2 regions of the Pseudomonas sp. Tn43 genome follow, and region 2 is predicted to be linked to the other one. Evidence: riboswitches for the same ligand, from Rfam matches in the RefSeq annotation. Region 2 holds a riboswitch; the other holds the start of a gene.
The links. A riboswitch is a leader RNA that binds a small molecule or an ion and turns the genes downstream of it on or off. The one in region 2 is predicted to bind cobalamin.
Positions count from the first base shown of each region.

Region 1 (15,804 bases), on a different contig from region 2:
CCGGCATGAATTTCATAGCCACTGACCGGCGCATCTTCCAGCGCCAGGCGTCCACGCACATTGCGTAACTGCTTCTCTTCTTCGAGCTGGGTTTGGAACGCCAGCAAGCCCAAACCGGCACTGGAACCCGGCGTGCCTTCGAGGCCCAGCGGGTCGTGCACCTGCTCGCCGAGCATTTGCAGACCGCCGCAGATCCCCAACACTTTTCCGCCGTAGCGCAAGTGTCGCGAGATGGCCGTGTCCCAACCATTGGCCTGCAAGTATGCGAGGTCGCTGCGCACGCTTTTCGAGCCGGGAAGAATAATCAGGTCGGCCGGCGGAATCGCCTGACCGGGGCCGATGAATTGCAGGTCCACTTGCGGATGCAGGCGCAGCGGATCGAAATCGGTGTGGTTGCTGATGCGCGGCAGTACCGGCACCACCACGTTGAGCACTTGCTCGGCCTTGTCGGCCTGGCGCTGATCGATGCCGTCCTCGGCCTCAAGGTGCAGGTCCATCACATAGGGCAAAACCCCGATCACCGGTTTGCCAGTGCGCGCCTCCAGCCAATCGAGGCCTGGTTGCAGCAAGGCGATGTCGCCGCGAAACCGGTTGATGATGAAGCCTTTGACCCGCGCCTGTTCGCTGGGCGACAGCAACTCCAGCGTACCGACCAAGTGGGCGAAAACCCCACCGCGATTGATGTCGGCAATCAGCACCACCGGGCAGTCCACCGCCTCGGCAAACCCCATGTTGGCGATGTCCCCGGCGCGCAAGTTGATCTCTGCTGGCGAACCCGCCCCTTCGACCATCACCACCGGATACGCCGCACGCAAACGCTCATGGGAGGCCAGCACCGCTTGCATGGCGATGGCTTTGTAGTCGTGATAGGCGACCGCGTTCATCGTCGTGACTGCACGGCCATGAATGATCACTTGAGCACCGGTATCACTATTGGGTTTGAGCAGCACCGGATTCATGTCGGTGTGCGGTTCGAGGTTGGCCGCCTGAGCCTGCACCGCTTGAGCACGGCCAATCTCGCCCCCGTCGGCGGTCACCGCGCTATTGAGGGCCATATTCTGTGGCTTGAACGGCACGACGCTCACGCCCTGACGCGTCACCCAGCGACACAGCGCCGTCACCAGTGTGCTTTTACCGGCGTCCGATGTAGTGCCTTGCACCATCAAAGTCGTGCCCTGCACCATCAAAGTCGCGCCCTGCTCCATTAACGTAGTCATTGCGCGTCCTTGACGTAGGCTTCGAGCGCTTGCTCAAGACGCAGCCAATCCGCTTCATCGGCGGGCAAGCCGAACCGCACGCTGCTGTTGTGGGTGAACAACCGCAGCAGAATGCCGCGCCGGGCCATGAATTCGTGCAGCGCTTGGGCAGATTCAGTGATCAGCCATTGAAATAATGCGCAGCCGCCCTGGGGTTTGAAACCGTACTGTTCAAGCAGCAACGCCAGACGCTCGCCAGCCTCGTCCGTACGAATGCGCTGTCGAGTGTGCCCGTGCGTATCCGTCAGGCACGCCTGGCCCAGCACTCGTGTCGGACCGCTGACCGCCCAGGGCCCGACCTGTTCGGCCAGCAGTTTGAGCAACTTGCGCTCGGCCAGCACAAACCCCAGTCGCACACCGGCCAGGCCGAAGAATTTGCCGAAGGAGCGCAGCACGATCAATCCGGTCTGATGGGTAAACGGCGCCAGGCTCAAATGCGGCGTGTTATCCATGAACGCCTCGTCCACCACCAGCCAGCCACCACGCTGGGCCAGCCGCGCATGCCAATCCAGCAGGCGAGCCGGGGTCAGGCTCAACCCTGTGGGATTGTTCGGGTTGACCACCACCAGCACGTCGAGGCTGTCGAGAAAGAAATCGACTTCCGACACCAGCACTTCGCGCACGATATAACCATTGCGACGCCAGGCTTCGGCGTGTTCGGCGTAACACGGCGCCAGCACGCCGACCTTGCCGGGCCGGCGCAATCGCGGCAGCAACTGGATCGCCATTTGCGAACCGGCCACCGGCAATACCTGAGCCGCACCGTAATAGTCGCAGGCAGCCTGCTCCAGACCGTCATCGGTTTCCGGTAACCGCGCCCAGGCCCGCAGCGGGATGTCCGGGACCGGGAATGGCCAAGGCGCGAGGCCACTGGACAGGTCGAGCCAATCGGCTTCGGCAATGCCGTATTCAAGCGCCGCCTTGCGCAAGCGACCACCGTGCTCAAGCATAAAACTGCGCCCCCACACAAAGAATCAGCAGCCATAACCATACCCCGCGCTGGACCAATTGCCAGCCACGCTCGATGGAATCGGCGTCCGCCGGCACACCTTCGCCCAACGGCGGACGCTGATGCAGTTCACCGTGATAAATCGCCGCCCCGCCCAACTCGACACCCAGCGCACCTGCACCGGCCGCCATCACCGGCCCGGCATTCGGGCTGTCCCAGGTCGGGCCCTGGGTACGCCAGCATTTCAACGCCAGTCGGGTTTTGCCCAGCAGCGCGTAGGTCAATGCCACCAGGCGTGCGGGAATGTAGTTCAGAACATCATCGATTTTCGCCGCGGCCCAACCGAAGCGTTCGAAGCGATCGTTGCGATAACCCCACATCGCATCGAGGGTGTTGCTCAGGCGATAGAGCACCACGCCGGGCGCACCCGCCACGGCAAACCAGAACAACGCGGCGAACACCGCATCGCTGCCGTTCTCCAGCACCGATTCGGTGGCGGCGCGGGCGACGTCGGTTTCATCCAGTTCGCTGGTCTGACGGCTGACCAGATAGCTGACGCGTTTGCGCGCCTCCCCCAGATCATCGCCGCGCAGGGCCTTGGCCACCGGCTCAACGTGCTCACCAAGGCTGCGCATGCCAAGAGCGCAATAGAGCAGGAGAATCTCGACGATCCAACCGATATAAGGTGCCCAGGAAAGTGCGGTGGCCAGCAAAGTCAGCGGCACGACCGCCATCACCCAGGCCGTGACGCCGTGACTGCGCCAGCCACGGCCACCGGAGTTGAAACGTTGCTCGATGCGATCGGCAAAACGACCGAACGCCACCAGCGGATGCCAGCGTTTGGGTTCACCCAGCAGCGCATCCAGCGCGACCGCGGCGACACTCAACAACGCCACACTCATTGACTCTCTCCCCAGTAATTTTCATACAACAACTCGCTGAGTGGACGCGTCTGCGCCCAGCCTTCGAGTACCAGCATGGGCGCTGGGTAGAATTCCTTGACCGGCCCCAGGCAAAGAACGGCCAAAGGCTTGGCCCCGATCGGCAACCCCAGCAAATCCGCCAGCGCTTGTGGCTCGAACAATGACACCCAGCCCATGCCCAGGCCTTCGGCGCGGGATGCGAGCCAAAGGTTCTGGATGGCGCAGGACAGCGACGCGATGTCCATTTCAGGCAATGTACGACGGCCGAAAATGTGCCGTTCACGATCGTCCATCAGTGCAGCGACCAGCACCTCGGCGCAGTCGCTGATGCCTTCGACCTTGAGCTTCATGAATTCGTCGGAGCGCTCGCCGAGGGCGTCGGCAGTGCGGATGCGTTCCTCTTCCACCAGTTGCTGGATCTTGCCGCGCAGGGCCCGGTCGCTGATGCGGATGAAACGCCAGGGCTGCATCAGGCCGACACTCGGCGCCTGGTGCGCGGCTTCGAGCAGACGCCTCAATAACTCGGGTTCGACCGAGCCGCCGCTGAAGTGCCGCATGTCGCGGCGCTCGGCGATGGCTCGGTAAACGGCTGCGCGTTCGGCTTCGGAAAATGTGTTGTCGGTCATGGCCTCTTCGCGAGCAGGCTCGCTCCCACATTTGAATTGCATTCCCCTGTGGGAGCGGGCTTGCCCGCGATGGCGGTCTTAAGGTCAGGCACAAACAGCGCGGCAATCGCCGATGGATTGGACGGGAAATAAAAGTGCACATAAGAAGCCGTCATCCGCCCCTCACGATAAACCGCTTCCGCCCCTCGCCCGCCATTGGGGCTCAAACCTCGGGCAATCGGCTCAAGCCCGGTGCTGGTCAGCGAGTGGTGATAGGTGTGGCCACGCAACAAACCTTCCGGCAATTCGACCGCCTGCAAGGCCAACGCGGCAAGACGCTTCTGCATCACTGCTTCACCGGCCAGCAAGCCAACCAGTTCAGCGCGAGTGCCCTCGACATCGGTCAAGGAATCCAGCAAATACAGCATGCCGCCACACTCGGCCAGCAACGGTTTGCCCGCCGCGTGGTGCGCGCGGATCGCGGTCAGCATCGACGTGTTTTGTGACAACGCCACATGGTGCAATTCGGGATAGCCGCCCGGCAGATAGAGGCTGTCTGCCTCAGGTAACTCGCTGTCGCGGATCGGCGAAAAGAACGTCAATTCGGCGCCCATGGCCCGCAGCAAATCCAGGCTCGCGCCGTAGGTAAACGCGAACGCTTCGTCCCGCGCCACGGCAATCCGCACACCGGCCAGCAACGGTTCGGCGGCGATCATTTCAGGCGCGGCGAATTCCACGGCTGGCGGCAGCGCCACGTCGCAACTGCTGGCTAATGAGTCGGCCGCCGCATCGAGACGCAGGTCGAGATCATTCAATTCACTGGCCTGAACCAGGCCGAGATGCCGACTCGGCAATTCGATCCCGGTCTCCCGGGACAGCGCGCCGTACCAGCGCAAACCTTCAGTCAGGCTGCCTTCGAGCAATTGCGCATGGCGCACGGTGCCGACCCGATTGGCCAGCACACCGGCAAACGGCAAATCCGGCTGATAACGCGCAAGGCCCAGGGCCAGCGCGCCAAAGGTCTGGGCCATGGCGGTGCCGTCGATCACGCCGAGCACCGGCACGCCGAAGTGCCGCGCCAGGTCGGCACTGGACGGCGTACCGTCGAACAGCCCCATGACGCCTTCGATGAGGATCAGGTCGGCTTCGCCAGCGGCTTCCCACAACAGACGCCGGCTTTCCTGTTCGCCGACCATCCACATGTCGAGTTGATAGACCGGCGCGCCGCTGGCGCGCTCGAGAATCATCGGGTCGAGAAAGTCCGGGCCGCATTTGAACACGCGAACCTTGCGCCCCTGATTACGATGCAAACGGGCGAGCGCGGCGGTGACGGTGGTCTTGCCCTGACCGGAGGCCGGCGCGGCGATCAGGACCGCCGGGCATTGACGATGGCTATTCATAAAGTGCAGTTCACAACTCGACGCCTTTTTGCGCTTTGATTCCGGCCTGGAAGGCGTGTTTGATCATGCCCATTTCAGTGACGGTGTCGGCCAGATCGATCATCTCCGGTTTGGCGCCACGACCCGTGACCACCACGTGCTGCATCGGCGGACGCGCCTGCAAATCGCTGAGCACCTGATCGAGATCCAGGTAGCCGTGCTTGAGGGCAATGTTCAATTCATCGAGCACCACCAGGCCAATGGCCGGATCGCGCAGCAGTTCGCGGGACACCGCCCAAGCGGCTTCGGCGGCGGCGATGTCACGCTGGCGATCCTGGGTTTCCCAGGTGAAGCCTTCGCCCATCACATGAAAACGCACCTGTTCCGCAAAGCGCCGGAAAAACAGCTCCTCGCCGGTGCTGTTGCGCCCCTTGATGAACTGCACCACGCCGCACTGCATGCCGTGGCCCATGGCCCGCGCAAGCATGCCGAACGCCGAACTGCTCTTGCCTTTGCCGTTGCCGGAGAGCACCAGCAGCAAACCGCATTCATTCGGCGAATTGGCGATGCGTTCGTCGATCACCGCTTTTTTGCGCAGCATGCGCGCCAGATGGCGTTCGTCACGATCGGGAGTATCAGTCATGGGGGAGCTCTCCGTTGAGGCTGGATAACGGCGGGCAGGCACAAGAATAGACGGCAAGAAGCCTGGCATCGCCCACCGTGATGCCGTTGGATGAATCAGGCCGGTCTCCGGGCTCATGAGCGGCTTGCGCCTGACTGCGCGCCTTCCCATGTCGACAGTCGACACAGTGGCTAGGGCCTGTCATCAGGCCCTCGCGCAGCTTTTACTCATTTACCGTTGCGGGGGCAGCGCCGGGATCGTGATCATTCTTTGCTGGAAGAAATTCACTCACCGGCTTCCCTGTTTCACTCTGTCGACCAAGGTCACAGAGCACCTGAAACAAGCCGCGAAGGTTAGAGGGTTGGGGGTGGAGCGTCAATTAAAGCCGGGACACCGCTGAGCGAATAACTGCCATCGATCAATTAACTGACGCCAATCTTGTGCCACACTGTCAGCAGTGATATCAAAGAGCCACAACCTGACAACACAATAACAAGGGTGAGCCACATGCAAGGCATGATCATCAGCAATCCGAAGCTGGAATTCCTGCGGCCTGTGCTGGAACGCTGGTTTGACTGTATCGACCGCTACAACGCCGTGCGCGGCGATAACGATACGCCCTACTGGCACGACGAAAACGCCAACCTCGGCCTGCTTTCCGCCGCAGCCTGGATGGCAGAAATGGTCACGCTGACACAAACGTCGACCCGCAAACAGATCGAAGAAGGCGAACGCAACGCCCGGGCCGATCTGTTTATCGCCAGCAGCGAAGAGCGCGCGTATCTGCAGGCCACCCAGCGCTGGCCACGGGTCAATAGCCTGAACCTGACCCAGGCGCTGGCGGACATCACCAGTGATGCGAAGCGAATCAGCTACGCCAGCGATCTGAAACTCGGCTGTCTGTTTGTCGCGCCACAAAAAGCCCAGCACAGCGCCACCCCGGAGGAACTCCAGGACATGGTCGATGACCTGCAAAAGGAACACACCTGCGCCGTGGCCTGGTATTTCCCTTACGCCTACCGCAAGTTGCGCAATGAAGCCGGCAACTACCATCCGGGCATCGCTATTGTGCTCAAGGAAGCCCGCGGCTGACCGGTTGAACCATCGGGCGTCTACGCTTCTCTATGATTACTTCAATGCATTCATAGGGAAGATCAGTAATGCGCAAATCCCAGCTCGCTTTCGTTATCGCGCTCGCCGGAGGGCTCGCCGCCTGTGGTGACACCTCCAGCCTGCAAGTCTCGGACGGCACAGGCCCTTCGCCCAAGCTGCCAGAACCGAATAAAACACTGATCCCGACGGTGAACATCGCCCCGGCGATCGGCTGGCCTGAAGGCAAGAAACCTGTCGCCGCGCCAGGGACTCAAGTGGCAGCGTTTGCCGAAGGCCTCGAGCACCCGCGCTGGCTGTACGTGCTGCCCAACGGCGATGTACTGGTAGCCGAAACCAACGCACCGCCCAAACCTGGCCGAGGCATTCGCGGCTGGGTCATGGGCAAGGTCATGGGCCGCGCCGGTGCCGGCGTCCCTAGCCCGAACCGCATCACCCTGCTGCGGGACAAGGACCACGATGGCGTGGCCGAAACCCGCACGGTCTTCCTGGAAAACCTTAATTCGCCCTTCGGCATGACCCTGGTCGGCAAGGACCTGTACGTCGCCGACACTGATCGCCTGCTGCGCTTCCACTATGAAAACGGTGAGACGGCGATCAAGTCGCAGCCCATCAAGGTGGTCGATCTGCCGGGCGGCACACTGAATCACCATTGGACCAAAAACGTCATCGCCAGCAAGGATGGCAGCAAGCTATACGTCACTGTGGGTTCGAACAGCAACATCGGTGAAAACGGCATGGATCAGGAGCAAGGCCGCGCGGCGATCTGGGAGGTGGACCGTGCCACCGGCAACCACCGCATTTTCGCTTCAGGGATTCGCAATCCAAACGGCCTGGCCTGGGAACCGCAAAGCGGCGCCCTGTGGACCGCCGTCAACGAGCGCGACGAAATCGGCAGCGATCTGGTGCCGGACTACATCACCTCCGTGAAGGATGGCGGGTTCTACGGCTGGCCTTACAGTTATTACGGCCAGCACGTCGACATTCGCGTCGAGCCACAAAACCCCGATCTGGTGGCCAAGGCGATTGCGCCGGACTACGCGGTGGGGCCACATACCGCATCACTGGGCCTGACGTTCGCCGAAGGCAGCAAGTTGCCCGCACCGTTCACCCAAGGCGCCTTCATCGGCCAACACGGCTCGTGGAACCGCAAGCCACACAGCGGCTATAAAGTGATTTTCGTGCCGTTCAATGCCGGCAAACCGACCGGGCAGCCGGTGGATGTGCTTACTGGCTTCCTCACTGACGACGAAAAAGCGATGGGGCGGCCGGTGGGTGTTGTGATCGATCAGCAAGGAGGCTTGCTGGTGGCGGATGATGTGGGGAACAAGGTGTGGCGCGTGTCCGCGGCTAAGTAATCAGCTCTGATCGTAGGAGCGAGGCTTGCCCGCGAAGGCGGCAGCACAGTCAACATTGATATCGACTGACACACCGCTTTCGCGGGCAAGCCTCGCTCCTACAGCTTTGCACAGCGCCAACCTATCACCCAGCGCGAGTCATCCTTCAAGCGAGCGCTCATGACAACTACGGATTATGTGCCAAATGCTCAGGTTGCAAGACGCGCTTGGCGCTCAGATAAGCTTTCTGCCAGTAGGCCTTGGACAAGCTGTCCAGCTTGACCGTGCCGCCCGTGGCGGGTGCGTGGACGAAGCGGCCTTCGCCGACGTAGATCCCGGCGTGACTGACCTGGGAGCCGCCATTGGTGGCGAAGAAAATCAGGTCACCGGTTTGCAGGCCTTCCTTGCCGACACTGGGGGCTTGCATGCCGATCATCTCGCGGGTAGAGCGCGGTAAGGAAATGCCGGCGACATCGCGATAAACGTAACCGATCAGCCCGCTGCAATCGAACCCGGAATCGGGCGTGTTGCCGCCCCAGCGATAAGGTGTTCCCACCAGGCCCAGCGCGCGAAACAGCACGTCTTCTGCCGCAGGGGAAAAGGCTTGGGAAGGACCGAAAACAATGGGAGCGCGAACCACCGGCGCAGGTGGCGGTGTACGGCTGGCGCAGGCGCTGAGCAGCGCTGCGAAAAACATGAGTGCGAGGCGGGCCGACATCGTCATAAACAGAACATCCTGATCTGGCTGCGGCTTTTTCCACCCAAAAGGCAGAAAAGAAAACCGCCTGCGCAGGACGCAGGCGGTTTGCCATCAATAATAGATCAGGATTCTAGCGGCTACGCGGCAAACTTCAAGTAAGACTTTAAGTTCGCCTTACAAACTGTCCGCTTACTTGCGTGCCGTGACGATAGCCGGGGCCGCAGTCGGCGCCATCGCGAGTGCGCGCTTGGCTTCGATAAAGGTTTTGCTCCAGTAGCTGTCGCCCAGACTGTCAATCCGGACACCACCGCTTTTGCGGCTGCTGGAGTGGATAAACTGGTTGTCACCCAGGTAGATCCCGGCGTGACTGACACGACCGCGACGACCATTGGTGGCGAAGAACAGCAGGTCACCCGGCTTGAGGGCGCTGCGAGCAACCAGAGGAGCGTCAACGTTGATCATTTCGCGGGTGGAGCGCGGCAGGTTCATGCCGGCCTCTTCACGAAACAGGTAACCGATGAAGCCACTGCAGTCGAAACCGGCTTCAGAGGTGCCGCCGAAACGGTAACGGGTACCGATCAGGGACATGCCACGTTCGAGGATGCTGTCGGCGAGAACAGGAAGCTGGTACGACTTGCCGTCGGCGAAGTCTGCCAGTTCTTTATCGGTAGCTAGCTCTTCCTGGAAAAGAACGGAAGAAGATTGCGCGGTAACTGAATTTGAAACCTGAGGTTTTGGCTCTTGCTGGGACACTGGAGAGTGGGCAGCGCAACCGAACAACAGGGTGACGAGTGCGAGAGGCACGAGGGGTGCGAAGCGCTTTAGCATGGGCACGACCGTGGCTGATAGTTTCTAAAGAAGCCGCGACTATGCCCGCTATCAAACTCATTTGCAAATTCAATCGATCTTTTTGTGACTTATCCGTTTCTCGTTTACATCTAAGCGCTTAAGCCCGTTTTGAACCTTTACGCAGCCTGCCCTCTTGCAGGAAAGCGGATTTGTTGACGCCTGGAATATGCCGAAACCCTGGTAAACCCTGGGGTTGATCAGGTGATTACCAGCCCAGGGTTTCTTTCAGGAACGGGATTGTCAGCTTGCGCTGAGCTTGAAGAGAAGCCTGATCGAGACGCTCAAGCAGCTCGAAAAGCGCACTCATGCTGCGGGTACCACGGGTCAAGATAAAATGCCCGACTTCATCGGTCAGGTGCAGGCCACGGCGGGATGCGCGTAACTGCAAGGCACGTAATTTGTCTTCGTCAGAAAGTGGGCGCATCTGGAAGATGAGTGCCAGGGTCAGCCGCGATTTGAGGTCCGCCAGCTTCACCGGCAATTCACGCGGGGACGTCGAGGCAGCAATCAACAGACGCCGGCCGCTGTCACGCAAGCGATTGAATAGATGGAACAGCGCCTCTTCCCAATCCGCCTTGCCGGCGACTGCCTGCAGATCGTCCAGGCAGACCAGTTCGTATTGTTCAAGGTGATCGAGGATTTCGATGCCGCGGTCCAGCAATTCGGCCAACGGCAGATACACCGCCCGCTCCCCCAGTTGTTCGAAGCGCAGACACGCCGCCTGCAACAAATGCGTGCGCCCGACCCCGTCCTTGCCCCAGAGGTAAATCAGGCTTTCCGTCCAGCCGGCGTCGGCTTCGCAGAGCCGCTCGACATAGCCGAGTGCAGCGGCATTGGCGCCTGGGTAGTAATTGATAAAGGTAGCGTCATCACGCAGACGCACACCTAGGGGCAGCTGAATCGGTTTCATGCTGACTGAACAGTTCCCAAGGAACCGTTAGTGGCCTCTGTGTAAAGTTTGCGAAGTTTATACCCGTGAGGCTGACCGCACAATGCGACAGACCACAAGCAAAATCAAAGGTTTGCGATAACACACTGGTTTTATGACAGTTTCTTTGGCGGCGCATGTGACAGCCGCACGAGGGATACGGGCACACCTGGCACGAAACCAGGCTGCCCACCATGAACGATCAAAAACCCTTACAGCGCGGATTCGTCGACACCACCGTAGATATCCGAATCCTTGTACAAATCATGTACGTGACGCAGGAGGACCATGATCACCGCGGCTACCGGCAATGCCAGCAACACACCGGTAAAACCAAACAGCTCGCCGCCAGCCAGGATGGCGAAGATCACCGCCACCGGATGCAGGCCGATCCGGTCGCCGACCAGCAACGGTGTCAGGACCATGCCTTCCAGCGCCTGGCCGACCATGAATACCGCGACAATACCGATCAAGGGATATAAATCGCCACCGAACTGGAACAGGCCGGCAATCAATGCCGCACCAATGCCGATGACGAACCCCATGTACGGCACAATCGCCGCCAGACCGGCAATCAGCCCGATCAACAGCCCCAGTTCCAACCCGACGATCATCAAGCCTGCGGCGTAAATCACACCCAGCGCCAGCATCACCAGCAACTGCCCGCGCACGAAAGCCCCTAGCACTTCATGGCACTCTCCCGTCAAAGACATGACGCGCTCTTCACGATCACGGGGCAGCAGGCTGCGGACCTTGGCCATCATCAGGTCCCAGTCGCGCAGCAGATAAAAACTCACCACCGGAATCAGCACCAGATTGGCCAGCAGGCCAATCAGCGCAAGACCTGAAGCCGTCGCCTGACTCAGCACCACGCCGACCACATCGGTGGTCTGGCCCATGTGCTCGCTGAATGCCGCCTTGAGCTTGTCGAATTTCCAGAAGCCGTCCGACAACCCCATCTTCGATTGCGCCCACGGCACGGCAGTGTGCTGCAACCAGTCGAGCATTTGCGGCGTCAGCTCATACAAGCGAAACAGCTGTTTGGCGAGCATCGGTACCAGCACTAACAACAACGCGGTAACGAGCAATGTGAACAAGGCAAACACCGCCACCACGCCCCAGGTCCGCGAAAGCCCATGCTTTTCCAGCCGATCCACCAGCGGGTCGAACAGATACGCCAACAACAGCGCCACCAGGAAAGGCGTCAGGATCGGGTGCAACAGGTAAACAAATACGCAAAGCAGGACCACCCCACCGAGCCAGAACCAACGCCGTGTATCGGCCATGCACCACTCCTGCTTCTATATAAAGGAAAACTACCAGCGAAAACGTAACTGCGGCGTCGGTGCCGCAGTTGGCGCTACGGCCGGTGCCGAGCCCGCTGCAACAGGCTGAACCGGCGCGGTCGGAGCCGGCGCCTCACCGGCCGGGATTTCCTGCAACCTGCCCAAGGACAACTGCGCCCGCAGCTGATCGGGACTGCCGTTGACCCGATAAAGCACGCGATCGCCATCAACGCTTTGCAAGCGTGCGCCAAAAGGTTCCAGCAATCGCCCGAGCGCCGCATAACGCTCCAGGCTCATCCCCTGCACTTCCAGCAACTGCTCGCTGGAAGCACCCGGTTTGGCGGCAAAACGCGGCGCCAGGCGTTGGCTGACCGCCAGCATCACCGCATCGGCCAGCGCGGCTGTATCGGCGCCCTGCGCGCTACCGGCTTCTTTCTGATCGCCCAACCACAAACGCCACTTGGCTTGCCATTGGCCACCTTCTTCACGGGCATGCACCGCCAGCAAGGCGTCGGCATTGTAGCGGTCGGATGCGTCCCGCAGCGATGCCGGATCTGCACTTTCCAGATTCGGTGCAGTGGCGACAATCTGCTCATCCAGGTCCGCCAGCGGCAAACGCAGCGGCAGCCCACGATGTTGCGCTGCTCGAAGCAGTGGCGTGGCACTGGCCTGGCCATCGCCGACCAGGTTCGAACCTTCGGCGGAATCGTTCAACCACCAACCGAGAATCGACGGCCGGTTCGCCCCCCACACGGCCAACCCGGCACGCCGCAAGGCCTGTTCAGTGGTGGCCGGGTCGAAATCGACTTTCAGCACTTGAGGTGGGCCGGCGTCATATCCGAACTGACTGATGATCTGCTGAGGATCTTTACGCACGGTCGCCAGCCCCGGGCTCTGCGCCGCCTTGGGGTCGCCGGTCAGGCGTAACACCAACGTATCCAGCGCCCGCTGAGTCGCCTCATCGCGCTCCTGCGGCGTCTGGCTACTGACAGGCTCGCGCACTTGATAGAGGCCTTTGACGGTTTCGGCATGACCGGTCAGGCTGACCATGGTCAAACAGCCCACGAACAAGAATTTAAGAAAACGCATAAAAAGATTCCTGACGACAAGAGCGGCTGGAAACAGACCGCGTGAAGATGATTGAACCAAGGGTCTGTTGACCACAGGCTCAAGCAAAACATTCACCCGACCCCGGTAAGTTTTCGCACTGTCATAACGATAGACGGTTAGCGTCGATACCTTATACAGCCATCCGTGACGCCACCAACACGGGCAATATGGGTTTTTTTAACGCGATATGCCCCTGCCCGTCGGCACGAGGATGGCCGCTGCCCCTCAAGCCTGATAAAATCGCGCGCCTTCGCAGACCGGCAACAGCCGGGCGCCCTGAAATTCGCGTACGGCAATTGCCCTTCGCCAGCTTCAGTGGCCCCACTGGACTCGGTCGTTACCCCTGAATCCCCCCTAAAGGCCTGGATCATGAGCAAGCAACCCTCCCTGAGCTACAAGGACGCCGGTGTAGACATCGACGCCGGTGAAGCATTGGTCGAACGCATCAAGAGCGTCGCCAAGCGCACTGCGCGCCCGGAAGTCATGGGCGGCCTGGGCGGTTTCGGCGCCCTCTGCGAAATCCCGGCCGGCTACAAGCAACCGGTACTGGTTTCGGGCACTGACGGCGTCGGCACCAAGCTGCGCCTGGCGCTGAACCTGAACAAGCACGACAGCATCGGCATCGACCTGGTTGCCATGTGCGTGAACGATCTGGTGGTCTGCGGCGCCGAGCCGCTGTTCTTCCTCGACTACTATGCCACCGGCAAACTGAACGTCGACACCGCCGCTCAGGTTGTAACCGGCATCGGCGCCGGCTGTGAACTGTCGGGTTGCTCCCTGGTCGGCGGCGAAACCGCGGAAATGCCTGGCATGTACGAAGGTGAAGACTACGACCTGGCCGGCTTCTGCGTCGGCGTCGTGGAAAAATCCGAAATCATCGACGGTTCCAAAGTCGCTGCTGGCGATGCCCTGCTCGCTTTGCCGTCTTCCGGTCCGCACTCCAACGGCTACTCGCTGATCCGCAAGATCATCGAAGTGTCCGGTGCAGACATCGAAAACATCCAGCTGGATGGCAAACCGCTGACCGACCTGCTGATGGCCCCGACCCGCATCTACGTGAAGCCGCTGCTCAAGCTGATCAAAGAAACCGGCGCCGTCAAAGCCATGGCCCACATCACCGGTGGTGGCCTGCTGGACAACATCCCGCGCGTTCTGCCAAAAGGCGCCCAAGCGGTAGTTGACGTTGCAAGCTGGACCCGCCCTGCCGTGTTCGACTGGCTGCAAGAGAAAGGCAACGTCGACGAGAACGAAATGCACCGCGTGCTGAACTGCGGCGTCGGCATGGTTATCTGCGTTGCGCAAGAGCACGTTGAAACCGCGTTGAACGTATTGCGTGAAGCCGGCGAGCAACCATGGGTCATCGGTCAGATCGCCACCGCTGCCGAAGGCGCGGCCCAGGTCGAACTGAAAAACCTCAAGGCACACTGATGCAAGAGCGGATGTCCCACACCTGTGATGTGGTGGTGCTGTTGTCTGGCACTGGCAGTAACTTGCAGGCCTTGATCGACAGCACGCGGACCGGCGACAGCCCGGTTCGCATCGCTGCGGTGATCTCCAACCGCGCCGACGCCTACGGCCTGCAACGCGCCAGGGACGCGGGTATTGATACCCGCACCCTGGATCACAAGGCTTTCGAAGGTCGCGAGGCCTTCGATGCCGCGCTGATCGAACTGATCGACGCCTTCAATCCCAAACTCGTGGTACTGGCCGGTTTCATGCGCATTCTAAGCGCTGGTTTCGTGCGCCACTATCAGGGTCGCCTGCTCAATATCCACCCCTCGCTGCTGCCAAAATACAAAGGGTTACACACCCATCAGCGCGCGCTGGAGGCCGGCGACACTGAACATGGCTGTTCGGTGCACTTCGTCACCGAGGAACTCGATGGCGGACCACTGGTCGTACAGGCAGTAATACCGGTAGAGTTGCACGATTCGCCGCAGAGTCTGGCGCAGCGAGTCCATACCCAGGAACACCTGATCTACCCGATGGCCGTACGCTGGTTTGCCGAAGGTCGTTTATCACTGGGTGAACAAGGTGCTTTACTGGACGGACAGTTACTCGCGGCCAGCGGCCACTTGATTCGAACCTAGGAGATTTTATGCGTCGCGCCCTGCTCTTCGCTTGCGCTCTGCTCGCCCTGCCGTTTGCGCAGGCCGCAGACCTTCAACCCTTCTCCGCCAGCTACACCGCCGACTGGAAGCAACTGCCCATGAGCGGCACCGCCGAGCGCAGCCTGACCAAGGGCGCCAACGGTGTCTGGAAACTCAGCTTCAAGGCGTCGATGATGATCGCCAGCCTGACCGAAGAAAGCACCCTGACCCTGGACAAGGACGCTCTGCTGCCGCAGTCCTACCGCTTCGAACGTGGCGGCCTGGGCAAAGCCAAGAAGGTCGATCTGGACTTCGACTGGACCAACAAGATGGTCACCGGCACCGATCGCGGTGACGCCGTCAAGCTGCCGCTCAATCGCGGCATGGTCGACAAGTCCACCTATCAACTGGCGCTGCAGCATGATGTGGCCGCCGGCAAGAAAAGCATGAGCTATCAGGTCGTCGATGACGGCGAAGTCGATACCTATGACTTCCGCGTGCTGGGTTCGGAAAAAGTCGACACCAAGGCCGGCCAGATCGATGCGATCAAAGTCGAGCGAGTGCGCGACCCGACCCAAAGCAAGCGCATCACGGTGCTGTGGTTCGCCAAGGATTGGGATTACCTGCTGGTCCGTCTGCAACAAGTCGAAACCGATGGCA
Region 1 covers NZ_JACHYG010000014.1:58,896-74,699, forward strand. Annotated here, with positions in the region: gene FHW68_RS24380 (cobyric acid synthase) at 1-1,184, opposite strand, end outside; gene cobD (threonine-phosphate decarboxylase CobD) at 1,214-2,206, opposite strand; gene cbiB (adenosylcobinamide-phosphate synthase CbiB) at 2,199-3,107, opposite strand; gene bluB (5,6-dimethylbenzimidazole synthase) at 3,104-3,754, opposite strand; gene FHW68_RS24400 (cobyrinate a,c-diamide synthase) at 3,751-5,133, opposite strand; gene cobO (cob(I)yrinic acid a,c-diamide adenosyltransferase) at 5,144-5,755, opposite strand; cobalamin riboswitch at 5,836-6,087, opposite strand; gene FHW68_RS24410 (hypothetical protein) at 6,242-6,826, shown strand; gene FHW68_RS24415 (sorbosone dehydrogenase family protein) at 6,895-8,202, shown strand; gene FHW68_RS24420 (C40 family peptidase) at 8,369-8,905, opposite strand; gene FHW68_RS24425 (C40 family peptidase) at 9,071-9,709, opposite strand; gene hda (DnaA regulatory inactivator Hda) at 9,936-10,640, opposite strand; gene FHW68_RS24435 (AI-2E family transporter) at 10,871-11,944, opposite strand; gene FHW68_RS24440 (DUF2066 domain-containing protein) at 11,975-13,033, opposite strand; gene purM (phosphoribosylformylglycinamidine cyclo-ligase) at 13,424-14,482, shown strand; gene purN (phosphoribosylglycinamide formyltransferase) at 14,494-15,144, shown strand; gene FHW68_RS24455 (DUF3108 domain-containing protein) at 15,153-15,804, shown strand, end outside.
Region 1: linked by a shared signal. The riboswitch ahead of cobO (cob(I)yrinic acid a,c-diamide adenosyltransferase) and the one ahead of FHW68_RS07525 (CbtB domain-containing protein) in region 2 are both predicted to bind cobalamin.

Region 2 (15,804 bases):
GTCTACTACCGTTTATGGCCGGTGCAAGGCGTGATCGTGCACAAGACCCACATCACCTATCCGCTCAGCGCGGCGAAGATGGCGCGGATCAAAAGCCTGTTCTACAGCGCCGACTGGCAGGTCAACGCGTTGCCAGGTTATGGGCCGGAACGCCGGGCCAATCCGTTCGCCACGTTCGAGGCGATTCCGGCGCAGGCGCGTTATCAGTTCATGCTCGATAACGCCGAATACTTCGTGCGCACCTTTATCCGTGGCCCGGTCTGCCGTGGTCAGATCGCCACCGACGTGATTCGCGATAACTTCTGGGCGTTGTTCCAGGCCCCGGAGCATGACCTTTACATCACCGACCCGAATTATCGCGGTCAGGCCACGCCGCTGCTGGCGATGCCGGGGCAGAACGATGACGTCGGCAGTGTCCTGAGCCTGTGGCACGACTACCGCGACAAACGCAACGAATACGAGGCCCTGCGCCGGGACAGCTATGCCGACTTGCCAGCTCCGAGCTGGTCGAGCCTGTGGGCCGGTAACGACAATGCGTTGCTGAGCATCTTCCGGCATTTCGACAGCGCCTCGGTGAACAAGGGGCTGATCGGTGAGGTGCCGCAGACGATGTGGCTGTTCGATTTCCCCTTGCTGGAGCGCACGTATTACCAGTTGGCGGTCAACTTCGATGTGTTTGGCAACCTGTCCCATCAGGCCCAGACCCGGCTGTACTTCGATCTGATTCGTAATGGTGCCGAGCAGAACTTCTTGCGCTTGATGCCGGCCGACTCACGGGACGGTTACCTCGACGATTGGTATCAGAACGGCGGCCAGCTCAAGATGTGGCTGGATTACGAGTACATCGACAACGACAAACCCACGGCGCTGACGCTGGACGAGAAAGACCCGAAACGCGATTTCGCCCTGCAATTGCTGGCCCGGTACGGCGAGCTCAATGCCAATCCCGACCCGATCAACCGTTGTGACAATGCCTACTGCTCGCGACCGAACATCGACCCGGCATTGCAGAACGCCGAGCAGGCCCTGAGCCGCCTGACTTCGCGCCCGGCGGCGGGGATGAAAGTCATCGATCAGTTGCCGGAAGCCACGATGCTGCGTATCGAGAGCCAAAGCGGCAAGCGCGAGATCTACAGCCTGCTGCGCAACCGGGCCCACAGCAATGTGGCGTTCCTGCTGGGGGAGTCACGGCGCTATCAGCCGGGGCTCGATACGTTGACGATTTATCCGGGGGTGCTCAGCAGCTACCCGAATTTCATGTTCAACATTCCCGCCGGGCAAGTGCCCGCTTTCGTTGACGCAATGGAAGCCGCGAAGGATGCTGCCGGTTTCGAGAAAATCGTCGAACGCTGGGGCATCCGCCGCAGTCATCCGCAATTCTGGCAATATTTTCATGACCTGAGTCGCTATATCCGCGACACCGACCCGGTGGAAGAGGGCGTGCTGGACATGAATCGCTACGAGAATCTTTGATTGAAGGCCTGAAAACGCGCCCCCCGAACCCTGGCTGAACCCCTGCAGGAGCGAAGCTTGCTCGCGAAAGCGGTCTGACATTCAGCATAGATGTCGACTGTTGGGCCGCTTTCGCGAGCAAGCTTCGCTCCTACAGGGGGCGACGGTGATCAGATGTTCATCGACAGGCACACTTTCCCGACAAAAATACTAGGACTTTGTGCGGCGCGATGATTGGCGTAAACTGCGTGCAAGCCTGCGAGGAGTTTCCATGACCGCTATTACCATTACCGACGCCGCCCACGATTACCTGGCTGATCTGCTCTCCAAGCAGAACACCCCGGGTATCGGCATCCGCGTCTTTATCACCCAGCCTGGCACCCAATACGCCGAAACCTGCATTGCCTATTGCAAGCCGGGCGAAGAAAAACCTGAAGACACGGCGCTGGGGCTTAAAAGCTTCACCGCTTACATCGACTCGTTCAGCGAAGCCTTTCTGGACGATGCGGTAGTCGACTACGCCACCGACCGCATGGGCGGCCAGCTGACCATCAAGGCGCCAAACGCCAAAGTACCGATGGTCAACGCCGACAGCCCGATCAATGAGCGCATCAACTATTACCTGCAAACCGAGATCAACCCGGGACTGGCCAGCCACGGCGGTCAGGTCAGCCTGATCGATGTGGTCGAAGACGGCATCGCCGTGCTGAAGTTCGGCGGCGGTTGCCAGGGTTGCGGCCAGGCAGACGTCACCTTGAAGGAAGGCATCGAGCGCACCTTGCTCGAGCGCATTCCCGAGCTCAAGGGCGTTCGTGACGTGACCGACCATACGCAGAAAGAAAACGCCTACTACTAAGGTGTTCGCTGCGACATAAAAAAAACGGTGCCCGTGAGCACCGTTTTTTTATGGGCGATCGATACCTGTTTTTGATCGTTCCCACGCTCTGCGTGGGAACGCCTCAACGGACGCTCTGCGTCTGCTCTTGGGACGCGGAGCGTCCCGGGCTGCATACCCACGCAGAGCGTGGGAACGATCATCTCAGGGTCTGTAGAGGTGCGCATGCCCCGCGCGATACAACGACGATTCACTGAAGTGATCGCTGCCCAGCACCCGACCCACCAGAATCAGCGCGGTGCGGCGAAATCCCTTGGCTTGAACCTTCCCGGCGATATCCGCCAGGGTCCCCACCGCCCAATCCTGATCTGGCCAGGTCGCCCGATGAATCACCGCGATCGGGCAATCGGCGCCGTAGTGTGGCAGCAGTTCGGCGAGGATTTTCTCCAGATGATTAACCCCCAAATGAATCGCCATGGTCGCGCCATGCTGCGCCAGGCTGCCCAGCTCTTCGCCGGCCGGCATCGCGGTCTTGTCGGCGTAGCGGGTCAGAATCACGCTCTGTGACACATCCGGCAAAGTCAGCTCGGCGCCCAAAAGCGCCGCGCAGGCGGCGGTGGCGGTGACGCCGGGAATGATTTCGAAAGGGATGTCGAGTTCACGCAGATAGCGAATCTGCTCGCCAATCGCGCCATACAGACTCGGATCGCCGGAATGCACTCGGGCCACGTCCTGCCCGTTGGCATGGGCAGACTTGATCAGCTCGATGATCTGTTCCAGGTGCAATTCGGCGCTGTTGACCACTTGTTCGGCGTGATGGCCCTCCAGCACGGCGGCGGGCACCAGGGAGCCTGCATAGATGATGACCGGGCAGCTACGAATCAGCCGTTGGCCTTTGACGGTGATCAGTTCCGGGTCGCCGGGGCCTGCGCCAATGAAGTAGACGGTCATCGTCGTTTCCTGTCAGAAAAAGGGTATGGGCACGCTTCAGATGAAGATTGCTCATGATCGAAGGCGGGGATTATCGGAGATTTTACGCGGCGCTGGCCAATGCAAGGGTGGCCTGGGCGTATTTTTGTCGTGGAATCAGCAACTTTGCCGGTGCTTGGGCCAATTGTTCGGCCAGTGCCAGCGCGGCACTTTCCGCGACGCCGTAACAGCCGGTGCGTTCGAACGCGATGTCCGAGTGGTGGCTGAGTTGCGGTTCATAACCGGCCAATTGTTCGCTGCTGAAATACATCAACGGCAATGCCAGTTGTTCGGCCAGTTCGATCAGGGCGGGCTCTTCGCGCTTGAGGTCGATGCTGGCCAGGGCCTTGATCTCCCGAAGCTCGATTTGATGGGCCTGTAACGCTTGATCAAGCAGCGCCCGCAGCGTGCTGACGGGGCAGCCGCGCTGGCAGCCCAGGCCGACCACCAGGGTCGGCGCTGCGCCGGCGTCAGTCATGCGGAGTATTGGCCATCGCTTTTGCGGCGGAACAACCAGGCGCTGATCAGGCCCAGGGCCAGCCAGAACGCCATGTTGGTCAGCTGCGAAGCGATTTTGAACTGCGCTTCCAGGGCTTGCGGCGCCAGCATGGAATGGACTTCCGGTTGCGGCGCGCCAATCACATGAGGCACGCCAAGAATCGCCACGCCGAGGAGCTTCATCAGCCAGTGGCGGCTGAATGCGATCAGTGCGATACCGACAGCGGTGGATGCGGCGGTGCCAATCCACCAGATCTGCCGTTGCGCCAGATCCGCCGCGGCAGTGCCTGGCAGTTCAGGTGGCAGGCCGAGGGTTGGCGCCAGCACGAACGTCGCGTAACCCGCCAGGCCCCAGAGCAGGCCCTGAGAGGTACGGCGTGGCGCGCGCAACGTGTAAAGGCCCGCGAGCATCAGGGCGAAGCCGACCGCTACCACCAGATTGCCGCCGGTGGTCGACAGCACGCGCTGCCAGCCATCTTCAGGTTCCCAGGCTTCGGCATCGTGGGTGTGAGCGGTGACAGCGCCCGCGGCATGCTCGTGGATTTCAACCGCGGCTGGCTCGGATTTTTCGTAGGTCTCGGCCTGCAAAATCAGCGGAGCCACCCAGAAGCTTTGCAGCAGGGTCAATAGCAGGGCGGCCAGCAGCCCGGTGAAACCTGCGGTTTGCGCGATACGCTTGATCATTTCGGCAGGTCTCAGTGGCACGGGAATGCAGCGCTGTGACGGGTATCGTGCGCGGCGTTGTGCACCGCTTCGATGTGCGAGAAACCGGCGAAATACACAAGGCTGGCGCCAAGGATCGACGCACAAAAAGCGGCGGTCAGGCGTTGGCTCAGGGTAGAAGTAGTGCTGATCGTGCTCTTTTTATCGGTGTTGGAGCCGGTGCTGCTGATGATCGACATGGCGCTTCCCTCTGGTCTGTCAGCGGGTGAATAGAGCGCATGAAAACCGCCGCACGCCGGGGCACGCAGAGATTTCGAACAGCGCCCGCCCACCGCGGGTTTGTTATTCAGTGAACGTAAAAGTCACTTTGTGTTGCGGGCCGGTCTCCGGGCTCGCGAGGGGCAGGGCTTGCGCCCAGACCTGCAAGCATCACCTTCCCATGCCATATGACAGGCACAGTGGATCTGACGCTTCACTCGCTTACCGTTGCGGGGGCAGCACCGGACTGACATGGCTTTAGAGTAAAGCACATGATTCACCGGTTTCCCGTTTCACCCTGTGAAGGGCACCCGTAACAAGGCGTGTAGGAGAGCATGGGCGGGGGTTGGGCGTCAATTGGCAAGGGTTCTCACTTGGATGCCCAATGCTGATTGGCTCTTGTAGGAGCTGCCGAAGGCTGCGATCTTTTGATGTTGCTTTCAAAAACAAGATCAAAAGATCGCAGCCTTCGGCAGCTCCTACTCAGTGATTGACCCGCCCCCACACGATGCGTAGCCTTGCGCTTTCGAGGTTCTTCGGCGTTTGCCGAAGCTAAGAAGGGAACGCGGTCGATGCCGCGGCTGCCCCCGCAACTGTGAACGGTGATGTTCGCTGCCACGCCACTGCAAGCCCTGATCCATCAGGTTCGCGGGAAGGCGCAGCAAACGCCAGTCGAAGGATTGGCACACCGTCAGCCAGGAGACCTGCCTCGATACAGATTCTCACTACAACCGGGCGGGGTGATCCGGTGACGGAACTCTTGCGCGCGTGCATCCGCCGCTGCGATTGTCGTCCCGTATGCCCGCCATCTCGCCAAAGGGCATCCGATGAAAACACTGGCCAAACTCCCCGTCACCATCGTTACCGGCTTCCTCGGCTCGGGCAAAACCACCTTGCTGCGCCACATGCTCGACAATGCCCAGGGCCGTCGTATCGCGGTGATCGTCAACGAGTTCGGCGAACTGGGCATCGACGGCGAAATCCTCAAGCAATGTTCGATCGGTTGCACCGAAGAAGAAGCCAACGGTCGCGTCTATGAACTGGCCAACGGCTGCCTGTGCTGCACCGTTCAGGAAGAGTTCTTCCCGGTGATGCGCGAGCTGGTCGCCCGTCGCGGCGACCTCGACCACATCCTAATCGAAACCTCGGGCCTGGCCCTGCCAAAGCCTTTGGTTCAAGCCTTCCAGTGGCCGGAAATCCGCAGCGCCTGCACGGTTGACGCGGTGATCACCGTGGTCGACAGCCCGGCCGTCGCGGCTGGCACCTTCGCAGCGTTCCCCGATCAGGTCGATGCCATGCGCAAACTTGACCCGAACCTGGACCACGAGTCGCCGTTGCACGAGCTGTTCGCCGACCAACTGGCCAGCGCCGACCTGGTGATCCTCAACAAGGCCGATCTGATCAGCGCTGAAGACCTGGCCCGTGTGCGCCTGGAAGTCGCCGAAGAGCTGCCGCCAGCGGTGAAAGTCATCGAAGCCAGCAGCGGTCGTCTGCCACTGGACGTGCTGATCGGCCTTGGCGCTGGCTCCGAAGAACACATCGACAGCCGCCACAGCCATCACGATCATCACCACGAAGGTGAAGACGGCCATCACGATGAGCACGACCACGACGCATTCGATTCCATCTCGATCGAGCTGCCGCAAGCCGACGAAAGCCTGCTGCTGGACGCGCTGACTCAATTGGTGGTTCAGCACGGCATCTTGCGGGTCAAAGGTTTTGCAGCGGTGCCGAACAAACCGATGCGCCTGCTGATCCAGGGCGTGGGCACGCGTTTCGACAAGCATTTCGACCGTCAGTGGGGCGCTGAAGAAGCGCGCAGCACCCGTCTGGTGTTAATCGGTCAGGGCCTGGACGCCGCTGCGCTCGAAGCGCAATTGCGCGCTGCGCTCAGCGTTTAAGCCATGCACCTGCTCAGGACCCAGCCCGGCGGTTTCGTGTCGGATGACAACATTGCCGACCTTGGACAAACCCCCGCCGAGCTGGTGATCCTGTGCAGCGGCGATTCCAGCCTGGCGTTGCTCGCCGAAGCGGCGCAGCAGTTGCCCGACGATTACCCGAGCCTGCGTCTGGCTAACCCGATGCAGGTGCAGAATCACGCTTCGGTCGATCTCTATGTCGACGAAGTGCTGCGCCACGCCAAAGTGATTCTGATCTCGCTGCACGGTGGCATCGCCTATTGGCGTTACGGCATCGAGCGTCTGGTGGAGTTGTCCGAGCGCGGCGTGCAGCTGATTCTGGTGCCGGGGGACGATCGCCCGGACCCGGAGCTCAGTGACCTGAGCACCGTAACTGCGCAAGAACGCGACCGGCTCTGGCACTTCCTGCGTCAGGGCGGCATGGCCAACGCGCTCGACCTGTTTCGCTGCCTCGCCAGCCGTTGGCTGGGCCGCGACTATCCATGGTCCGAGCCACAAACCCTGCCACGCACCGCGATCTACCACCCGCAAAAAAGCCCCGCTGAGTTGAGCGATTGGCAAGCCGACTGGCAAGCCGATCGGCCGGTGGCGGCGGTGCTGTTTTACCGCTCGCATTTGCAGGCGGCGAACACCGGTTTCATCGATATTTTCTGCCAGCGTTTGCAAGCGGCGGGGTTGAACCCGTTGCCGATTGCGCTCGCCAGTTTGAAAGAGCCCGGCTGCCTGACGATGGTCGAGGACTTGCTGGATGACGTCGAGGCGGGGGTGATTCTCAACACCACCGGTTTCGCCCAGTCCAGCCCCGAAGCGCCGCACCTGCGGCCGTTTCGCCGCAATATTCCCGTGATCCAGGCGATCTGCGCCCAGGACAATGAACCCGGCTGGCGCGCCAGCGAACAAGGCCTCGGCCCACGGGACCTGGCGATGCACATCGCACTGCCAGAACTGGATGGGCGAATCATCAGCCGCCCGATCAGTTTCAAGGATCTGGCGTGGCGTAGCGAGCGCAGTCAGTCCGACGTGGTCTGCTACCGGCCTGCACCTGCGCGCATGGATTTCGTTGCAGAACTGGCCCGGCGCTGGATCGATCTGGCGCGGGTGCCCAATGGCGAAAAACGCATCGCCCTGATCCTCGCCAATTACCCGACTCGCGATGGGCGCATCGGCAATGGCGTCGGCCTCGATACTCCGGCTGCAGCGTTGAACATCCTGCGCGCCCTGCATGCCGAAGGTTATCCGCTGCCGGCCGAGTTGCCGCACAGCGGCACTGCGCTGATCCAGCAACTGCTCGGCGGCGTGAGCAACGACCTCGATACTCTCGACCAGCGTCCGTGCCATCAAAGCCTCGCGCTGGACGATTACAACCTGATGTTCAACGCGCTGCCCGAGGCCAATCGTCAGGCGGTGCTGGAGCGCTGGGGGGCGCCCGAAAAAGATCCAATGTTCCGTGGCGGGCGAATGATGATCGCCGGACTGCGCTTCGGCCTGACCTTCGTCGGCATTCAACCGGCCCGGGGGTATCAGGTGGACCCGAGCGCGGTCTATCACGACCCCGACCTGGTGCCGCCCCACGGCTATCTGGCGTTCTACTTCTGGTTGCGCAACACCTACGGCGCTCACGGCGTGATCCATGTGGGCAAGCACGGCAACCTCGAATGGCTGCCGGGCAAGGGCGTCGGGCTGTCGGAAAACTGCTGGCCGGACGCATTGCTCGGGCCGTTGCCGAACATCTATCCGTTTATCGTCAATGACCCGGGCGAGGGCGCCCAAGCCAAGCGCCGTACGCAGGCAGTGATCATCGATCACCTGATGCCGCCACTGACCCGCGCCGAAACCTACGGTCCGCTGCGCAATCTCGAAATGTTGGCCGACGAATATTACGAAGCGCAATTGCTCGATCCGCGCCGCGCCCGGGAACTGCAGCGCGACATTCTGCAACTGGTGCGCGACACGCACATCGACCGCGAACTGCAACTGGACGAGAAGCTGGACAGCGATGCCGATGCGGCGATCTGGTTACCGCGTCTGGACACGTACCTGTGCGACTTGAAGGAATCGCAGATACGCGATGGCCTGCACGTATTTGGTGAGTCACCAGTGGGACGGTTGCGCATCGACACTTTATTGGCCTTGCTGCGTATTCCTCGCGGCGATGGTCGCGGGGCGCAATCGAGTTTGTTGCGGGCGCTGGCCAAGGCGTTTGCGTTGGGGTTTGATCCATTGGATTGCGTTTTGGCCGAGCCGTGGAGCGGGCCGCGTCCTGCTGAGTTGCAAACCCTCACTGATGAAGTCTGGCGCACCGCAGGTGATACCCGCGAACGCCTGGAACTGTTCGCCGCTCAACTGATCTCGCAGGCACTGAGCACACCTCAAACCAACCCCGGCCCCTGTGGGAACGAGCCCTTGTGGCGAGGGGGCTTGCCCCCGTTGGGTCGCGAAGCGGCCCCAAAAAATGGGACTGCTGCGCAGTCCAACGGGGGCAAGCCCCCTCGCCACAAAGGCTCGCTCCCACAGGAGGGTGATTGGTCGCAAGTGAATGCCATCATCGACAGCCTGCGCGAAATCGTTGCCCCACGCCTGGACGCCTGCGGCCCAGCGGAAATGCGCGGCTTGCTCGACGCCCTCAGCGGCCGATTCGTCCCCGCCGGCCCGAGCGGCGCACCAAGCCGCGGACGGCTGGACGTGCTGCCCACCGGGCGCAATTTCTATTCGGTGGATGTGCGCAATCTGCCGACCACCACCGCCTGGCGCATCGGCTTCCAGTCAGCAAACCTGATTCTTGAGCGGCACTTGCAAGACCACGGCGATCACCTGCGTCAGCTCGGCCTGTCGGTCTGGGGCACCGCGACCATGCGCACTGGCGGCGATGACATCGCCCAGGCCATGGCGCTGATGGGCGTGCGACCGGTGTGGGCGACGGGCAGTCAGCGGGTCGACGATTTCGAAATTCTGCCGTTGAGTTTGCTGGACCGCCCACGGGTGGACGTTACCTTGCGCGTCTCCGGATTTTTCCGCGATGCCTTTGCCAATCTGATCCGGCTGTTCGACGCGGCCGTGCAAGCGGTCGCCGCGCTGGATGAACCCGACGATTTCAATCCGTTGGCGGCCAAGGTTCGTGCCGAGCGCACAGCGTTGATGGAATCGGGCCTGGATGAAGACGCGGCGCGGCGGCAGGCCGGCTGGCGCATCTTCGGGGCCAAACCGGGTGCTTACGGAGCGGGCGTGCAGGGCGCCATCGACGGTCGCCTGTGGCAAAGCCGTGAAGACCTGGCCGAGGTTTACCTGAACTGGGGCGGCTACGCTTACGGCGGCTCTGACGAAGGCACCGCCGCCCGCGAACAGTTTGCCCAGCGTCTGAGCCAGGTGCAGGCGGTGCTGCAAAACCAGGACAACCGCGAACACGATTTGCTCGATTCCAACGACTATTACCAGTTTCAGGGTGGCATGCTGGCGGCCGTTGAAAGCCTCAGCGGTGAAGTCGCGGCCAGTTATCACGGCGACCACAGTCAGCCGGATTTGCCGAAGATTCGCACCTTGAAGGAAGAGTTGAATCGGGTGATCCGTTCCCGGGCGGCCAATCCGAAATGGATCGACGGGGTCAAGCGCCATGGCTATAAAGGCGCATTCGAACTGGCGGCGACGGTCGATAACCTGTTTGCGTTCGATGCCACCACGCAGCTGATCGATGACCACCAATATGCGTTGCTGGCGGACGCTTATTTGCTCGATCCGGCGACCCGGGAGTTTGTCCGCGAACACAATCCCCATGCCTTGCGCGACATGACCGAACGGCTGCTGGAAGCGCAGCAGCGGGGGCTGTGGAAAGAGCCGGGCGAGTACCGCGAGGCGCTGGTGAATTTGTTGCTGGACATAGAAGAAGAAAGTTAACGCGCTTAAACCTGACGGATCGTTCCCACGCTCCGCGTGGGAATACAGCCCGGGACGCTCCGCGTCCCTTCCAGAGCCGAACGCGGAGCGTCCGTTGAGGCATTCCCACGCAGAGCGGGGGAACGATCACACCATCGACCACACGAGTAATGCCACATGACCGACACCCCACATTTCCCACTCTCTGCCGTGGTCGGCGCCGATGACTTGAAACTCGCGCTGTACCTGACCGCCATCGACCCGAAAATCGGCGGCGTGCTGATCGAAGGTCCACGGGGCATGGCCAAATCGACCCTGGCCCGAGGCCTGGCGGACCTGTTGGCCAGCGGTCAATTCGTCACCTTACCCCTGGGCGCTACCGAAGAACGGTTGGTCGGTACCCTGGATCTTGACGCGGCCCTGAGCGAGGGGCGCGCACAGTTTTCCCCCGGCGTATTGGCCAAGGCCGACGGCGGCGTGCTGTATGTCGATGAAGTCAACCTGCTGCCCGATCACCTCGTGGACTTGTTGCTCGATGTGGCCGCCAGCGGCACCAACCTGATCGAGCGTGACGGGATTTCCCATCGGCATTCGGCGAAGTTTGTGCTGATCGGCACCATGAACCCGGAAGAGGGCGAGTTGCGTCCGCAATTGCTCGACCGCTTTGGCTTGAACGTCGCCCTCAGTGGCCACACCGCACCCGCCGAGCGGGGTCAGATCATCCGTCGTCGACTGGATTTCGACAGCAACCCGCAAGGGTTCTGCGCCGAGTGGGAAAGCCCCCAACAGGCACTGCGCGAGCGTTGCCAAAAGGCGCGCGCGGCATTGGCGAGCATTCCCCTGGACGATGTCGCGCTGGCGCAGATCACCGAGCGTTGCTTTGCCGCTGGCGTCGATGGCCTGCGAGCCGATCTGGTCTGGTTGCGCGCGGCCCGGGCTCATGCGGCCTGGCGCGGAGCGCTGACCATTGGCGAAGAAGATATCGACGCGGTCGCCGAGTTTGCCTTGCGCCATCGTCGTCGCGAACACTCGCCACCGGCGCCGCAACAATCACCCGCAGCGCAGCCGCCTTCCAATCAGAACGCCAATCCGAGCGAAGGTCAGGGCCAGTGGGGCGAAATGCCCGCCCAGGCGCTGCCGGTCGGCGCACGACGTGAAGTGCCGAGCTGGCCAAAAAAGCCCTAGGCATTCGCCCTCGATCAGACGCGGGGGCGAATGCCAGACCCCGTGCAGGACGGCTTGATCACGGTAAGCAGGGCAAGCGCCACGCGGCCCTGAGCGGATCGATCAATTGGCCCGGCACCTTGCTCAATGGCCGACCGCGTCAACGCGACGATGTGTTGTTTCACCTGCGCACCCGCAGCCCGCATGAATTATGGCTGGTGATCGTCGATGCCTCGGCCTCGACCCGGCGTCATCAAGCGTTGAGCGATGCCAAGGGACTGCTGGCACAACTGTTCGACGATGCCTATCGGCAGCGTGCGCGCCTGGCGTTGCTGACGGTCAGCGGCCATGTTCCGAGATGGCAGGTGCAAGGTTTGAAAGCCTCCGCTGGTTTGCGCGACTGGCTCGATGGGCTCGGGGCCGGCGGCGGTACGCCGATGCTGGCGGCGTTGGGCGAGGCAGGGCGCTGGCTGGTGGCTCGGCAAAAACGTTTTCCGGCAGAGCAGCAACGGCTGCTGCTGGTGACGGATGGACGACTGAAGGAATGGTCAGTGTTGCCGGCGCTCGATTGCCCGGGGCTGCTGATCGACATCGAGCGCGGGCCGATTCGTATTGGCCGGGCTAAAGTGTTGGCAGCGCAGTTGCAGGTTGATTATCGACATATCGATGAGCTGATTTCAGGTTGAGTTTTGTGCTGACAGTATTGGCCCATCGCGAGCAGGCTCGCTCCCACGTTTGATTTGTGGCGTGTGGGAGCGAGCCTGCTCGCGATGGCATCACCTCGGAATCGGATAGTCGCAGCTCATCTGCATCGCTACCCCATGCTGCTGTAAGCAACCTCATCACAGGAGTGACCCATGCGCGTTCTAGCCCGTAACGATCAGGACGATTTCCGCGTCAAAGCCTACGCTGGCACCAACGGCGTGTTGCTGGCGATCGATCTGGCCGAACCCCGCCGCAAGGGCCTGCTGGGGTTCGCCATCGAAAAACAGCAAGGCAGCAAACCGTGGCTGTTTCTGTTCAACAGCCTGACCTTCCCCGGCAAGGCTCATACGTTCCCCCAGTTCCACGCCACCCCCAGCGATGCCGCGCCATTGCAGAAATTTCGCTGGGCCGATTACGCGGTCAATCCGGGCGTGACAATCCATTATCGGGTTCACCTGGCCTACGGCACCGCCGATGCGCCGCAGCTGGGTGAGTTCCTGGAACTGACGCTCACCACCGACAATGGCCTTCCAGCGGGCCAGAACGTTATCTTCAACCGGGCGGTGGCCGCGAGTCAGGCCTTCCAGCGCAAATTCGCCGACCTCGATGCGCTGCTCAGCGCCAACAAGAAACTGCCCATCGAAGAATGGCCCGATGCCCCGCGACAATGGCTGGAAAACGGTCTGCTCGCACGCTTGCTCGGGTTCATTGAACGGGCCGAGGATGGCCGGTGGGCGCTGGACGTCGCGATCTATGAGTACCAGTTGCAGGTGATCGTCGATGCGGTGAACGCCGCTTTCGAGCGCGGCGTAAAGGTTCGGATTCTGTACCACGCCCAACCGGACGAGGACACCACGGCGCTGAACGAAGCCAGCCTGGAAAAAATCCCGGCGGCGAACAAGCGCGGGCGGGTCACTCACAACATTTTTCACAACAAGTTCATGGTCCTGAGCCGGGTCGACGCAGCGGGGCAGCATCAGCCCGAAGCGGTACTGTGCGGCAGCACCAATTTCACCGCCAACGGCGTTTATCGTCAGGCCAACGTGGTGCATGTGCTGGACGACGCCCGGATCGCTGCCAGTTATCTGCAAACCTTCGAACAGGTCTGGGCCGTGCCCGCAGACGTCGGCGCCACCCGGGAATGGCTCACGGAAAACAATCCGATGCAGCCGGCGCAGGCACTGTTCGCCGGCTTCTCACCGCGCTCGGGCCAAGGCGACCTGCGTGAGTTCGTCGACATCATCAACGCCGCCAAAAAAGACCTGCTGTTCGTCACGGCGTTTGCCTTGCCAGACGAAGTGCTCAACGCCTTGCTCGGCCTGCCTCACGACGACATCTTGCGTTATGGCTTGCAAAACACCGTCAGCCGCATCACCGGTTTCCACGCTGATCGCACCGCTCAATTTGCCGCCACTGCGCTGCTCAATACCGGCCTGGAAGGCTGGCTCAAGGAAAACATGAAAGGCCAGAAGGGCAGACTGCTGGTGCACACCAAAGTCATCGTCGTCGACTTTACCAGTGACACACCGACGATCATCAGCGGCAGCCACAACTTGAGTGAGGCAGCCAGCAACGGCAATGATGAGAACTACCTGATCATCCGTGGCGACACCGACCTGGCCGATCGTTATGGGCTGGAACTGCTGCGCTTTTACGAGCATTACCGGTTCCGCTACTTCGCAAAAAAACTGGCCCTCAAGCAGGTCCGACCGTTGGCTGCGGACGACAGCTGGACCGATGATTATTACCTCGAAGGCGATCTGCGCATGTTGTCGCGGTTGCGTTTTGCCGGACGATAAACAGCCTGGCGGGCTCCCTGTGGGAGCGGGGCTCACGATAGCGGCAGATCAGTCAACATAGATGTTGAATGTAAGGCCCTCATCGCGAGCAGGCTCCCACAGAGCGAGCCCTGCTCGCGACAGCAATCTGTCAGCCGCCTCAAACATGACTCGACAGCCGTACATTCAACAGCTCCCGTGCCCGAGGTGCAGTGCGTAGAGTGCTGAGGGTTTTCTGCAACCACGGCAAGTCGTGGCGGGGTGTGCGGGTAATCGGTTGTTTGGGCCTGAGCTTGCCGATGTGCTTTTTGAAATTTTCTTCCAGGGTTTGCCGGGTGCCAATACCCTTGAGTTTCTTCAGCAGTCTCCCTTCCTTGTAGAACAACACAGTCGGTGTGCCGGTGACATCCGGATGCCTGGGGGACTCGCTCGTGTTCAGCATGTAGACCTGCGCGTGATCCCTGTACTGCTCGGCAATGGTGCGGAAAAGCGGCTCGGCCATTTCGCAGGCGGGACAGTGTTGGTTGCCGAAATACAGGATCACCGGGCGCCAGGTTTTCAGGGCTTTGCGATAGGCCGGAGCCAGCGTTGATGGGTGAGTCATCGAACTCATTGAAATCTCCTTTTCAAAGACTATCGAAGGCCTGTTGACGTTAAAGGAGGCAAGCAGGTGGGTCTACTATCAGAAATTACAGGTGAGGCTCTGTTTCATTTTGAATCGTTATGGCTTCCATCGACAGCGTCGCTGACACGTTTACCCATTGCTTCGCCGTCCCGGTCAAAGACCCGAACGGCGTGGCCATTGCGACTTTGTGCATCGTTGCTCCACGGGTCGATGCGAAGAACAATTACAACGACTATCGTCGAGTATTGATCAACAGCGCCAAAGCCTGGCCCGGCGTATCAACGAATAACGGTGGCTGCCTGCGGCCGCGAGAGTGAGGGGATCGACCATGTATTCCGCCAAACATACAGCTGCCGTGGAGAAGGGCTTTGCCCACACCGGTGCCAATCTTGTGCGCGACGTCAGCCTGCCAGCGTTGGTGCTGCACCGTGACGCGCTGGAGCACAACATTCGCTGGATGCAGGATTTTGTCAGCAACAGCGGCGCGGAACTGGCGCCCCACGGCAAAACCAGCATGACCCCAGCGCTGTTTCGCCGCCAACTGGACGCCGGTGCCTGGGGCATCACCCTGGCCAGCGCCACGCAAACCCGCGCGGCGTACGCCCATGGTGTGCATCGGGTGCTGATGGCCAACCAATTGGTCGGCACGCCGAACATGGCGCTGATCGCCGATCTGTTGGCAGACCCGACCTTCGATTTCTATTGCATGGTCGATCATCCGGATAATGTCGCGGACCTCGGCGGCTATTTCGCTTCGCGCGGTCTGCGCTTGAACGTGATGATCGAGTACGGCGTGGTCGGCGGTCGTTGCGGTTGCCGTACCGAAGCCGAAGTGCTGGCGCTGGCCAAGGCGATTGCGGCGCAACCGGCATTGGCGCTGACCGGCATCGAGGGTTACGAAGGGGTGATCCACGGCGATCACGCCGTAAGTAGCATCCGTGCGTTCGCTGATTCTTTGGTACGCCTGGCGGTGCAATTGCAGGACAGCGGCGCGTTCGCCATTGCCAAGCCGATCATCACGGCGTCGGGTTCGGCCTGGTACGACTTGATCGCTGAATCCTTCGAAGCGCA
Region 2 covers NZ_JACHYG010000002.1:705,403-721,206, forward strand. Annotated here, with positions in the region: gene FHW68_RS07500 (fatty acid cis/trans isomerase) at 1-1,473, shown strand, start outside; gene nfuA (Fe-S biogenesis protein NfuA) at 1,724-2,308, shown strand; gene cobM (precorrin-4 C(11)-methyltransferase) at 2,492-3,238, opposite strand; gene FHW68_RS07515 (cobalamin biosynthesis protein) at 3,321-3,734, opposite strand; gene FHW68_RS07520 (CbtA family protein) at 3,731-4,438, opposite strand; gene FHW68_RS07525 (CbtB domain-containing protein) at 4,450-4,656, opposite strand; cobalamin riboswitch at 4,777-5,005, opposite strand; cobalamin riboswitch at 5,188-5,402, shown strand; gene cobW (cobalamin biosynthesis protein CobW) at 5,503-6,576, shown strand; gene cobN (cobaltochelatase subunit CobN) at 6,580-10,482, shown strand; gene FHW68_RS07540 (ATP-binding protein) at 10,639-11,646, shown strand; gene FHW68_RS07545 (VWA domain-containing protein) at 11,766-12,311, shown strand; gene FHW68_RS07550 (phospholipase D-like domain-containing protein) at 12,483-14,129, shown strand; gene FHW68_RS07555 (co-chaperone YbbN) at 14,269-14,721, opposite strand; partial or broken gene FHW68_RS07560 (IclR family transcriptional regulator) at 14,838-15,022, shown strand; gene FHW68_RS07565 (amino acid deaminase) at 15,062-15,804, shown strand, end outside.